Regions from separate parts of the Granulosicoccus antarcticus IMCC3135 genome, predicted to be linked through region 2. Evidence: predicted binding sites of a transcription regulator. Region 2 holds the regulator's gene; each other region holds the start of a gene.
The links. The regulator FNR, encoded in region 2, switches genes on or off when oxygen is low (the NO sensors DNR and NnrR bind a similar motif). The targets are predictions, from matches to a motif close to TTGATNTANATCAA.

Region 1: the regulator FNR is predicted to act here: its motif matches at 2,583-2,596, upstream of IMCC3135_RS21440 (HAMP domain-containing protein).
Region 3: the regulator FNR is predicted to act here: its motif matches at 2,313-2,326, upstream of IMCC3135_RS17290 (nitrate/nitrite transporter).

What each region holds. Positions count from the first base shown of each region.
Region 1 covers NZ_CP018632.1:4,933,942-4,938,217, reverse strand. Annotated here, with positions in the region: gene IMCC3135_RS21450 (SPFH domain-containing protein) at 1-722, opposite strand, end outside; gene IMCC3135_RS21445 (tetratricopeptide repeat protein) at 874-1,902, opposite strand; gene IMCC3135_RS21440 (HAMP domain-containing protein) at 1,919-2,563, opposite strand; gene IMCC3135_RS21435 (phospholipase D-like domain-containing protein) at 2,702-4,165, shown strand; gene IMCC3135_RS21430 (endonuclease/exonuclease/phosphatase family protein) at 4,193-4,276, shown strand, end outside.
Region 2 covers NZ_CP018632.1:2,883,713-2,887,988, forward strand. Annotated here, with positions in the region: gene mgrA (L-glyceraldehyde 3-phosphate reductase) at 1-877, shown strand, start outside; gene IMCC3135_RS12515 (DksA/TraR family C4-type zinc finger protein) at 957-1,223, shown strand; gene IMCC3135_RS12520 (DMT family transporter) at 1,254-2,120, shown strand; gene fnr (fumarate/nitrate reduction transcriptional regulator Fnr) at 2,141-2,908, opposite strand; gene hemN (oxygen-independent coproporphyrinogen III oxidase) at 3,010-4,276, shown strand, end outside.
Region 3 covers NZ_CP018632.1:3,991,887-3,996,162, reverse strand. Annotated here, with positions in the region: gene IMCC3135_RS17290 (nitrate/nitrite transporter) at 1-2,198, opposite strand, end outside; gene IMCC3135_RS34750 (CE1 family esterase) at 2,405-3,037, shown strand; gene IMCC3135_RS17280 (Tn3 family transposase) at 3,034-4,276, opposite strand, start outside.

The DNA of each region.
Region 1 (4,276 bases), 2.1 Mb from region 2:
TGAGCGACGGTGGTAATAGCTTCGGCTTCACCCTGGGCTTCCAGGATTTGCTGTTCTCTCTGCGCTTCGGCCGCCAGAACGATGGACTGTCGTTGTCCTTCAGCGATATTGATGGCTGACTGTCGCTGCCCCTCAGACTCGAGCACCGTGGCGCGCTTGTCACGCTCAGCCTTCATCTGGCGTTCCATGGCCTCCAGAACGCTTTTGGGGGGGGTGATATCTTTTATTTCATAGCGAAGGCAGGTAGTTCCCCAAGCCTCGCCGGCTTCATTGATTGCCTGAACAATCGCCGAGTTGAGCAGATCTCTTTCTTCGAATGTGCGGTCCAGCGTGATCTTGCCGATTTCCGAACGCATGGTGGTTTGAGCCAGCTGCGTGACGCCGAATACATAGTTGTCGATGCCGTAGCTGGATTTTTCAGGGTCTATTACTTTCAAGTACAGAACGCCGTCGACGGTCAGCGTGATGTTGTCTTTGGTAATGGCGGATTGCGAGGGTACGTCCAGCGCCAGTTCCTTCAGCGATACCTTGTAGGCGACACGATCGATGATGGGTAGTATGAACTTCAGACCAGCGGTCAGTGTGGTTCTGAACTTGCCGAAACGTTCAACAACATAGGCCGTGTTCTGAGGGACAAATTTGACAGAAGAGTTGAGAAAGATCAGCGTAACGATCGCTATCCCGATCCAGAATGCAGAGCCAGAGCTCAGAAGAGTTTCCATACCAGTGGTGTCCTTGAAGTTGCAAGAGCGGGGCTTTATTCTAACTAATGTGATGCCAAAGCACCGCTCTTTCAATACTGCTCGGGTATTCTTCAGGACAATTCAAGGTGCTTGCCCCGTGAACTCAGGGGCAGCACCCGTAATGGATCAATCAGGCTGTACCCATGCTATCAAGTGCGCTATTGGCCCGATCAAACCACAAGCGTGAGACGAGATTGTCCTTGGCCATGGTGATACCCAGGGTATCGATGCCGGTGTGCCGATAACGCAGATCCAGAAAAATCTCGCGAGCAACCGAATCGTTACCTATCTGCTGCTGGGCAATCGCCTCGCTGTACAGAGCGGTATCGTAGTAAGTTGAATCGGGATATTCCTTGCGTAGTTGCTGCATGGTACGCAAGGCACCGGAGTAGTCTTTTTCATCCATCAGCTGGATATAGCCTTGTAGATACAAAGCATCATCTGCCAGATAACCATCGGGAAACAAAGTATGGACAACATCGAGCTGCATGCTGGCACCTTCCAGATCGCCCTCGTCACGCATATCCAGTGCTGAGAGGTAGAGATCGAAGTCGTCACCGTCGCCGTAGATTTCTGACTCGGTGATAACCGGCAGTTTGATGGTTGCCTTGGCTTTGTTGATGGTGACCGGCTCGCCTTCGATATAGTCGCTATAGGATTGTGCGGCTGCCGAGTAGTTTCCCGAGTTCTCCAGATCCTTGGCTTCGTAGTAGTTCTGTTCGTTGATATTGACGGATTCGGCCACCTGCTGAATGGTCTCGTAGTCAACGACGAAATTGGCAAACTTGCGACCGTCGGTGATGGGTTGGAAAGTGATACCCACGGTGATGGCTTCGGCAGGGTTGAGCACGATATCTTCAAAAAGATCGGTGGAAAATTCCTCTGCATTGTCTCCAGAGATCGTTATTGACGTCAGGGGATAGATATCAGCACCACGATTGGCAATCTGTATATTCTGCGTGGCACTGGTGCCAACATCATTGGTACCGAAATAGAAATCAGGTGTAGATATATACAGGTAGGTGCCGTTGACACCTGGCTCCTTGGTGGCTGTGCTGCCACTGTCACTGCCGCCGCTGCAGGCTTGCAATGCCAACGCAATCAGCGTCGCTGCCACCAGAGGGCGTAGTGCAAAGTGGTAACACGGTGAGGGATTCATGATTTCAAGCCGCATGTCAGGCCGCCTTTTGATTTACCGATGAAGAGTCGTCGTTCGCACTGCTGCTGGGCCGATCTATCTGAAAGTAATCCAGTGCATTGCGACATTCTGACAGCGCCTGGTTGATATCCTCGGCATTGCCAGCATTGGCTTCCAGCTCGCCGACCTGGTTGATGCCGGCTCGAGCGGCACGAATCTGTTCGCGTACGCTGCGCATGGCGTCGGTCAGTTCTCCTGCGATTTCACCGAATTCGTTCTTGTCCGACTCACGCAGACGCACATCCAGGTTTCCGTCACCAATTTCACGCAGGCTGCGCTTGATTGCAAGAATGGGATGTCCCAGACGGCGGGTGATGAAGATACCCAGCATGATGGTAATGCCCGCATTGACTAGTAACATGGCAATCAGCCAATTACCCAGGACATCAGACAGTGTCGGTAATGCTTCATTGGCCAGCGCCATGTCTTCGGAAACAAATAGCAGCGGTGCCATACCATCGAGCAAGCGCCCCAACATCTGGTGATAGAAAACGCCAACCAGTGCCGTGGTGATAGCCAGGTAAATGAATGTAAGCATGATCACGCGTCGAATTTCACGTGCCTGAAAGGTTTTATCACGCACAATAGCGAGAAAGAAATTGGAGTCTGACGAGCGAGCCATAGCGGACACCGAAACGTGATTGATATATGGCAGTGTCGGCGTATCTGTTACTAACTTGACTGGAGGAGCTCAAGCAATCTGCAAACCACTGCCTATACTTGTGGCCCAGTTCACAGCCCCCTTCGGGGACACCTTGCAATGAATGGCGATCCGCTAGATTACGTTGACCCGGGCACGGCCTTTTCGCTGGCAGGTCTGCTGTACCTGCTTCTGGCGCTGGCCGCCGGAGTGCATGTCGTTCTGAACAAGCAAAACGAGGGCGCAGCTTTCAGCTGGCTGGGGATCATCGTGCTGGCACCTCTCGTTGGAGCCATTCTGTACTGGTTGTTTGGCATCAATCGCATTCGACGCCGAGCCCAGGCTGAACTGCCCGATTACACGGTGTCGGTGAATGCTGAGGTGCAAGGCAATACCGTGGACTTGAATACGGTGCCGGATCACTGGCTGCCACTCATGCGCCTGGGTGGGGGCATTCACCACACGAACTACATGGCGGGCAACAGTGTCGAGCCTCTGATCAATGGCGATGCCGCCTATCCGGTCATGATCGATGCCATTAATCAGGCTTGCCAGTGCGTGGTGTTATCCAGTTATATCTTCGAATATGACGACGTCGGTAGTCAGTTTGTCGATGCTCTGGTCGCAGCGCACGAGCGGGGGGTGGAGGTGCGCGTTCTGATCGATGGTCTGGGCGTGGGGTATGGCTTCAGCCTGGTGCGGGCCGATCGGGTGCTGAGACGACGGGGTGTGAAGACAGCGCGGTTTCTGTCTACCTGGTCGACGGCTGGCACACGCTTCATCAATTTGCGTAATCACCGCAAGATACTGTCCGTGGATGGCCAGGTGGCCTTTGTCGGCGGCATGAATATTCGGGCAGGCAATCTGGTTAGCTCGGCGATGGAGGAGGTAGGTAGAAAGAGCAAACACCTGACTCAGGATGTGCATTTCAAGGTGCAGGGGCCTGTGATCAATCAGATCAATGCGGTGTTCGCGGCTGATTGGCAGTTTGCCGCTCGTGAGTCATTGAGCCTGCCGCACTGGCATGGAGAGGCTGCGGGTTCGGTCAGCATACGAGCCTTGCTTGATGGGCCGGACGATAACTACCAGAAGCTGCAATTGACCATATTGGGAGCGATACAGGCTGCCAAAACGCGAATTTGCGTCGTCTCTCCGTACTTTCTACCGGACAGAACCGTACTGAGTGCCTTGCAGATTGCCGTGTTGCGGGGTGTGCGCGTTGATATCTGCGTGCCGGCACGCAACAATCTGCTGTTTGTTGGCTGGGCGATGCTGGCCAATCGGCGCAAATTATTGCGTGATGGTATACACCTGCACGAGTCCGATGCACCATTCGATCATAGTAAGTTGTTTCTGGTCGATGATTATTGGAGCATGATTGGTTCCAGTAACTGGGATGCACGAAGTCTGGAACTGAATTTCGAAATCAACCTCGAATGCTATGACAAGCAAATGAACGCAGAAATGAGCACCATTTTCGAGCGCAAGCTTGCGAGTGCCAGTGAAGTCTCAGATTGCGCGGACCGATATCTTCTGTTGCGATTGCGAAACAATTTCTTTCGGTTATTTTCGCCTTATTTGTAAGGCGATGGAAAAGACAGCAATGTACCCATGATCCGTCGCCACCTGTTACCACATTGCTATACCGCAGATGATGAGCTGCAACAGCTGGGCACCGCCGTGCAGCCAGTGCTG
Region 2 (4,276 bases):
CGCCTTTGATGCGGGTATCACGCACTTTGATCTGGCCAACAACTACGGCCCGCCACCGGGCTCTGCTGAAACAGCTTTTGGTCAGATCCTGGCCAGTGATTTCAAAGGCTACCGAGATGAGCTGATCATCTCCTCCAAGGCCGGTTACAACATGTGGCCCGGACCCTATGGTGAGATGGGAAGCCGCAAGTATCTGATTGCCTCTTGTGATCAAAGCCTGAAACGCATGGGGTTGGATTATGTGGATATCTTCTATTCACACCGTTTTGATCCCAATACACCATTAGAGGAAACCATGGGTGCGCTGGATCATATCGTTCGATCCGGCAGAGCCATGTATGTGGGTATCTCATCGTACAATTCGGAACGGACGCGCGAGGCGGTAGCCATCTTGAAAAGCCTGGGTACTCCGTGCCTGATACATCAACCCAGCTACAACATTCTCAATCGCTGGGTCGAGACAGATGGTCTGAAAGATACTCTCAAGGAGTTGGGTGTCGGCTCGATCGCCTACACACCATTGGCGCAGGGGATGTTGACAGACAAGTACCTCAACGGCATTCCCGAAGGCAGTCGTGCCACTCAGGGGAAGTCTCTCAAAAAGTCATTTGTGTCCGAAAAAGCGGTAGAGAGTATTCGCGCCCTTAATGAAATAGCACTTGGTCGGGGTCAGAGCCTGGCGCAGATGGCGATTGCGTGGGTGCTACGTAACGAAGGCATCACAACAGCGTTGATTGGTGCCTCAAAGCCTGAGCAGGTGGTGCAGTGTGCAGCCGCTGTCAACAACCTTGAATTTACTCAAGAGGAGCTGACAGCTATTGATGCGAGTGCGAATGAAGAGGATATTAACCTCTGGGCAAAATCTTCAGAGTCCTGATCTCTGGGGTCGCTTCACTGGATGATGGTAGGGGCGGTGCGTGAGTGCACCGCTCTAATTCAATCTAGAGGGTCAGGTCATGGCGGGTGGTTGGTCAAAAGATGGGGCTGTACAGGATCAGATTGATGCCAGTGTCGATGAGGCCGTCAATCGGGCTCGGCAACAACTGCACAAGGGTGAGAGTCTGGTTGATTGTGAGGAATGTGGAGAGCCCATTCCGGAGGCTCGTCGGCGTGCTGTCAGTGGTGTTCGATTGTGTGTAACCTGTCAGGAAAATGCTGACGAGCATCGCAGCGAGCAAGCCGGCTTCAACCGGCGAGGCAGCAAGGACAGCCAGCTGCGTTGATCGGGCGGCACGGTATTCTGAGAGTTATTGATGAAGATTTTGATTGCCTGTGCCCCGGGTATTTTTTTACTGCTCTGGTCGGGTGGATTCACTGTGGCCAAGATAGGCATCAGCGACGCTGATCCGCTAACGTTGCTCGCCTTGCGTTATGCCTGCGTTGTCGTGATATTGCTGCCTTTTTGCCTGATCATCAAGCCGCCTTTGCCCAAGGGCAGGCAGCAATGGTTGAACCTTGCCCTGGTAGGGTTTCTGATACAGGTTGCCTATTTTGGTACGGCCTGGATGGCATTCTACAAGGGCGGTTCGGCAGGCACCGTGGCACTGATCACCTCACTGCAACCCATTCTGGTCGCCTTGATCATGCCGATGATGTCCAGCGAGCGGGTGTCTATCAAACGCTGGCTCGGCCTCGCTCTGGGGCTTGCAGGCACCAGTCTGGTATTGGCGGGCAATGCCGGGATCGAACCTATCAGCCTGACGGTGCTGGTATTCTCGACATCTGCCTTGATTGCGTTCACGATAGCGACGGTGTGGGAAAAGCGTTTTGGTGTTGCGCATCATCCGTTGACGTCAAACATGGTTCAGTACACCGTGGGACTTGCGGGTACCTTGCCGTTGGCGTTGCTATTTGAGCCCATGCATATTGAGGTGACTGTGCCGTTTCTGTTTGCACTGGCCTACCTGGTACTGGGTAACTCCCTGCTTGCCATCAGTTTGCTGCTGATGATGATTCGTCGAGGTGAGGCTACGCGTGTGTCCGCCTTGTTTTTTCTGGTGCCGCCAGTCTCTGCGCTCATCGCCTGGCTGGTTCTGGATGAGCACATGAGTTCACTGGCCTGGCTCGGTATGGCTGTGGCTGCTATCGGTGTCTGGATGACGACTCGCCGCGTGGTGTGAGCGGCAGGGAAGGGTCTGACTCAGCTCAGGACTTGCTTGTTAGCATTGATCAGTTGGCGCAACTGCCCCATGTCTATCAGTTTTATCTGTTTGCCTTGCGCCTCTATCAGCCCTTGTTCGTGAAACTTGGAAAACGTGCGTGAGACAGTTTCGAGTTTCAAACCCAGGTAGCTGCCAATCTCCTGACGAGTCATGCGTAGCACGAACTCAACGGAGGAATACCCCAGATGGCGATAACGTTCCGAGAGATTCAGAAGAAAGGCTGCTACGCGCTCTTCGGCCTTCATGGTGCCCAGTAACAGCATGACATTGTGTTCGCGCATGATTTCACGGCTCATGATGCGGTGTAGTTGGTGCTGCAAAGGTGGGAACTCGCGGGCGATGCGTTCCAGGTCGGTGTAGGGAAGGATGCAGACCTCGCTGTCTTCCAGAGCAATGGCATCGACCCCGTGCTGCTCTGTTGCTACGCCTTCAAAGCCGAGTAGCTCGCCGGGAACCTGGAAGCCGGTTATCTGGTCACGCCCATCGGTGGAGGTGATGCGTGTTTTGAAAAAACCGGCTCGCACGGCATACAGTGAATTGAAATCATCACCGACACGAAATACGTATTCTCCTCGCTTGATCCGTTTGCGCATTGACACCAGATTGTCGAGTTTTGCCAGATCAGTGGCTGGAATTCCACCCGGCACGCACAGGGTTCGGAGGCTACAGGTGGCGCAGGCGTCAGTGAGAGGCTTGTGGACGTGTATCTGAGGGCACTCATTGCACTGGGTCGAGGGATTGTTCATGTTCCTATACGTCGCTCATGTCTTTAAGCCCTTCGTCATTGATCGAAAGATCGTTGACATTAATCAAATCCGAATTTGACCACTTCGGTGATAGTACCATTATGAAAGAAGTCGACATTCGTGCCCCTAGATATACCAGTTATCCTACAGCTGACCGATTTGTCGAGGCTTTCGGGCCGGAAGACTATATCCGGCATCTGCAAGCTCGGGAAATGCGTCCGGCGGTACCGCTGTCGGTCTACGTTCACATCCCGTTCTGCAGTGCTCTTTGTTACTACTGTGCGTGCAGCAAGAAGATTACTCGCAATTACGAGAAGGCCGAACGCTATGTGAGACATCTTGTGGCAGAGTTGTCGCTGGTAGACGCCAGGCTTGGAGGTGATCGACGCCTGTTGCAACTGCACCTGGGTGGTGGCACGCCAACCTTTTTGAAAGAAAGAGAGCTGAGAATACTCATGAGTGCTCTTCGTGAGCATTATGCGCTGTCATCTTCCGGTGAATACTCCATAGAAGTGGACCCACGCACGGTTGATGATGAAAAAATGGCGCTGTTGAGCGAGCTTGGCTTCAACCGTATCAGTCTGGGGGTGCAGGATTTTGATCGTCAGGTGCAAACGGCCATCAATCGAGTGCAACCTGAAACACTGGTGCAATCTGTTCTGGATCGAGCCCGGTCACTGGGTTTTGAATCGACCAATTTCGATCTCATCTATGGCTTGCCCAGGCAGACACTGGCCGGGTTCGAGAAAACGATCGACTCTGTCATTGCCATGCGTCCCGATCGAATCGCGTTGTACAGCTATGCACACATGCCTTTAGTGTTCAAATCGCAGCGACTCATCAGTATCAATGACATGCCGAACGTTGCAACCAGTCAGGCTGTTTTTCGGATGGCCAATGAAAGGCTGGAAGCGGCAGGTTACGAGTATATCGGTATGGATCACTATGCTTTGCCGGATGACCCATTGGCAAAGGCGCATCGTAACGGCCTGTTGCACCGGAATTTTCAAGGGTATACAACACAGCCAGATTGTGACCTGGTCGCTCTGGGGTCCAGTTCCATTAGTCGCATTGGCAGTTGTTACAGTCAGAATCAAAAGAGTACCAACGATTACAACGACTGTATCTCGCAGGGCATATTGCCGACTCAAAGGGGCCTTGAGCTATCCCGCGACGATATGCTCAGACGGGCGATTATCATGGCCATCATGTGCCAGGGAGAAGTCGACAAGGAGACTTTCGAAGTTAACTACCTGATTGATTTCAATCAGTATTTTGCCGAAGAGTTGTTGGCATTGGAGCCATTGATGCAAGCCGGTATGGTTGATGATGAATCAAGCCGCATCGTGGTAACGGCAACGGGCCGGC
Region 3 (4,276 bases), 1.1 Mb from region 2:
TTGACTTCTGGAAACTGCGACTTGGCCAAGAGTGGAAAACCTGCTGAGTAGCCGATGAATGAGCCGAAAGTGCCGGTGTACAGCACACACATGATCCAGTTGTGCTTACGAGTGAATATGACGGATTGTTCTGAAAACGAGGCTTTGGCGGAAGCGATGTCGTTCATGCCAAACCAGGCTGCAACCGTTGTGATCATCAGGAAAGGTACCCAGATGAAGCCTGCATTCTGGATCCAGAGGTTCTGACCCGTATCCGTGGTTACCGGCTCACCGCCGATTACGCCAAACACACCAATGGTGACCACCAGCGGTACCAGAAATTGCATCACGCTGACACCCAGGTTGCCAAGACCCGCATTGAGCGCCAGCGCATTACCTTTCTCTTTCTTGGGGAAGAAGAACGAGATATTCGACATGGAAGATGCGAAATTACCACCACCTAATCCGCACAGCAGTGCAAGTACCAGAAAAATCAGATACGGCGTTTCTGGATTCTGTGTTGCGTAGCCGATACCGAATGCTGGCACCAGTAATGAGGCTGTGGTCAAGGTTGTCCAAAGCCTGCCGCCGAAAATGGGCACCATGAACGAATAGAATATTCTGAGTGTTGCACCCGATAGTCCGGGTAATGCTGCCAGCCAGAACAGTTGATTAGTCGAGAAGTTAAAGCCGATGGACGGCAGTTTGGCTACCACCACGCTCCACACCATCCAGACGGAAAACGCCAGTAACAACGCGGCAATCGAGATCCACAGGTTGCGCTTGGCGATGTGTTTGCCTTTATTCTCCCAGAACTCTTCATCATTCGGCCGCCAGTCGTCAAGCGTCTTGGAGGCTGCCAGCTTGCCGTGTTGCTCAACGCCGTGCAGAGGTAGCATTTCAGGCAACTCGGGCAGATCTGCCAGGGTGCCTGCCATGGCTTTACGTTCCATATTGCGAATGGACAAATGCATCCATACCATGGATACCGAGGCGACCAGAAACAACAACATGAAACTGCTGGTCCACACACCGGTCAGATCCAGTAGTGCACCAAAGGCTATAGGCATTACAAAGCCACCCAGACCACCGATCATGCCCACAAGACCACCTACGGCACCGACGTGATCGGGGTAGTAGACCGGGATGTGTTTGAATACAGCCGCCTTACCCAGCGACATGAAGAATCCGAGTACGAAAATCGCGCACACGAACGGGATAAGACTCATGCTCGTCTGAAACATGATGTCGCCCTTGATACCGTGAATGATGTAATCAGTATTAGGGTAGGAGAGCATGAAGGTCATCAGTATGGATACCCCGAAGGTCCAGTACATGATGCGGCGTGCTCCGAATTTGTCGGATAGATGGCCTCCATAGGCGCGAAAAACAGACGCCGGGACCGAATAAAGCGCAGCTATCATGCCGGCCTGCTTGATGTCCAGATCGTAGACACCCACCAGATAACGCGGTAGCCAGAGGGCCAGCGCCACAAAGGCACCAAAGACAAAAAAGTAGTAAGTGGCAAAGCGCCAGACTTGCAGATTTCTTAACGGCTCTAATTGACTCAGAGCGCTGCGTGGCTTCTCACCTGCCAGACGACGGGCTTTCAATGAGGGTTCATCCTCGGTACTTAGCCAGAACACCACGGCCATGACCGCCAGCACGCTAGCCCAGACCTGGGCGACGGTAGTCCAGCCAAAGGCAACCATGACGAACGGGGCGATGAAAACGGTGATGGCAGACCCCAGGTTGCCCATACCGAAGATTCCCAGGGCGGTTCCTTGCTTTTCTTTCGGAAACCACTTGGAAACGTAGGCGACACCCACCGAAAATGTACCGCCAGCCAGACCCACGCCAAGTGCCGCCAAAAGCATCACTGGATAGCTGGTGGCATATGACAAGGCGAAGGTAGCTGCCGCTGCGGTCAGCATCGTTATTGTATTAACGATTCGCCCACCGTATTGATCGGTCCAGATACCAAGGAAAATTCGGGATAAGGAACCGGTCAGTATCGGTGTGCCGACTAGCAGGCCGAATTCTGTGTTGCTCAAGCCCAGGTCTTGCTTGATACGCACGCCGATGATCGCAAATATGGTCCACACGGCAAAACAGAATGTGAAGGCCAGAGTACTCATGCCTAGTATTCGATTTTGCTGTGAGGTGTTCGTGGCGGGTGGGGCTCCGGATGGTGGCCCGGATGTTTTTGTTTGACTCATCAATAGGTTCCGAAGGTTCGGGTACGAGTCATTCCGTCAAGACAGTCTTTGCGAGCTGAAGGAATGATAGTTGTTCGCGAACCGCGAGTATCTTCCCCTAAAGATCTCTATGCCTTGATGTAGATCAATGCTTACTGGACCACCCTTGTAAAACGTTAAGTAAATTGCCCATACAACTAAAAATAACTTGTGAACTATGTGTTTTAGTGCTCGTATCGCTCACGAGCGACAGGGCGTCTGCCGACAATACAAAGGCTTCTGGAGAAAGAACGGAGCAGATAGAGTCATCCGTTGGTGGTATCAAGACTATCAATCCAGAGGCGAGCAAGGTAGGAACTTCCAGTGCATTCATCGATGGCTCGCATGCCCATAACGGCGAATCACTGAATTACAAATTGTTCAAACCATTCGACGTTGATGGCTCGACTGCACCCTTGTTGGTAATGCTGCATGGTTGTACACAGGACGCCCAGGGTTTTTCTGCAGGGACACAGATGAACGCCCTGGCCGAAGAACACGGTATGTTCGTGCTGTATCCTACTCAACCGGCAACCGCCAACGCGAATCTATGTTGGAACTGGTATGAGTCAGCACACCAGCAACGAGGTAGTGGAGAGCCGGCTTTGTTGAATGCCTTGACTCTAGAGATATTGGCCAACCATCCGATTGACCCCAACCGTGTCTTCATCGCCGGATTCTGCGCCCGGGGGTGCAATGGCGTTGATCATGGCGGAACAGTATCCCGAATTGTTTGCAGCCGTCGGCGTTCATTCCGGACTTCCGACCGGTGCTGCCTCTTCCAGGGGTATGAAGCCCAATGGAACGAAAAGTTGCGCTAAGCACCGAACGGCCCCGTGTTTGGGTCGTTTAAAGGTCTGAGCACGCCTGATTTGATCCCCTCTGCCAGCGCAAAAGAATAATGGCCCAGCATGTTGATGTGTTTGTTGATCAGCGGTGACAGTCTTGCTAGATCCGCCTCAATGATTTCTTCTCCTTGTTCACGCAGTCGATTGATAGCGGCATCCATATAGATGGTGTTCCATAGCACAACGGCATTGGTGACGAGTCCCAGCGCGCCGAGTTGATCCTCTTGCCCTTCACGGTAGCTTTGTTGAATCTCGCCCCGTTTTCCGTAGCAAATTGCTCGAGCAAGCGCGTGACGGCTCTCACCGCGATTAAGTTGCGTCAGAATTCGGCGGCGGTAGTCTTCGTTGTCGATGTAGTTCAGCAGATACAGCGTTTTGTTGATGCGACCCACTTCGATGATCGCTTGCGCCAGCGCTGAGGGTCGATCACTTTTCAACAACGAGCGAATCAGCTCAGACGCCGAAACAGTGCCGAGTTTCAGCGATCCTGCAACACGCAACATTTCATCCCACTGAGTCTCGAATCGCTGAGGTTTTATGCAGCTGCGAACCAGATCATCCAGCACACCGTAATCCGCTTCCTTGTCGATGCGCCACAGCCTGGCTTCTCCTGCGTCTGCCAGGCGAGGCGAAAACTGGTAGCCAAGTAACCAGAACAGGCCAAAGATCATGTCGCTGGCACCAGCCGTGTCGGTCATGATCTCTCGTGGAATGAGACCTGTTTGCTGTTCCAGTAAACCTTCGAGAACGAAGATTGAGTCTCTGAGCGTGCCAGGCACCACGATGCCATGAAAGCCTGCGTATTGATCAGAGAGAAAGTTGTACCAGGTGATCCCGCGACCCGAGCCAAAGTATTTGCGGTTTGCACCAGAGTGAATGGTTCTGCCTGAACTGACAAAGCGCATCCCATCTGCCGAAGCGACTTCACCACCACCAAAATGCAGAGACAGGGGTATTGTTGATTGGTGATCAACCAGTCTTGCGTTTGCGTCGATTAAGGTTTCCGTACGGATATAGTTTTGATGCGCCCACAGTAATCGGTGCCGCGTCAGTTCTGTTCTTGCAGATCGAACGAAAGGCTCTCTGCCAATATTGCAGGCCTCTGCCAGCAGCACGGCACAGATGCTCGTCGGCATGTCTGAGGCACGAGCGTTGGCCTCGCTGATATGTGAGAAGGTATCGAGAAACCCTGTGTGGGCATGAATTTCCAAC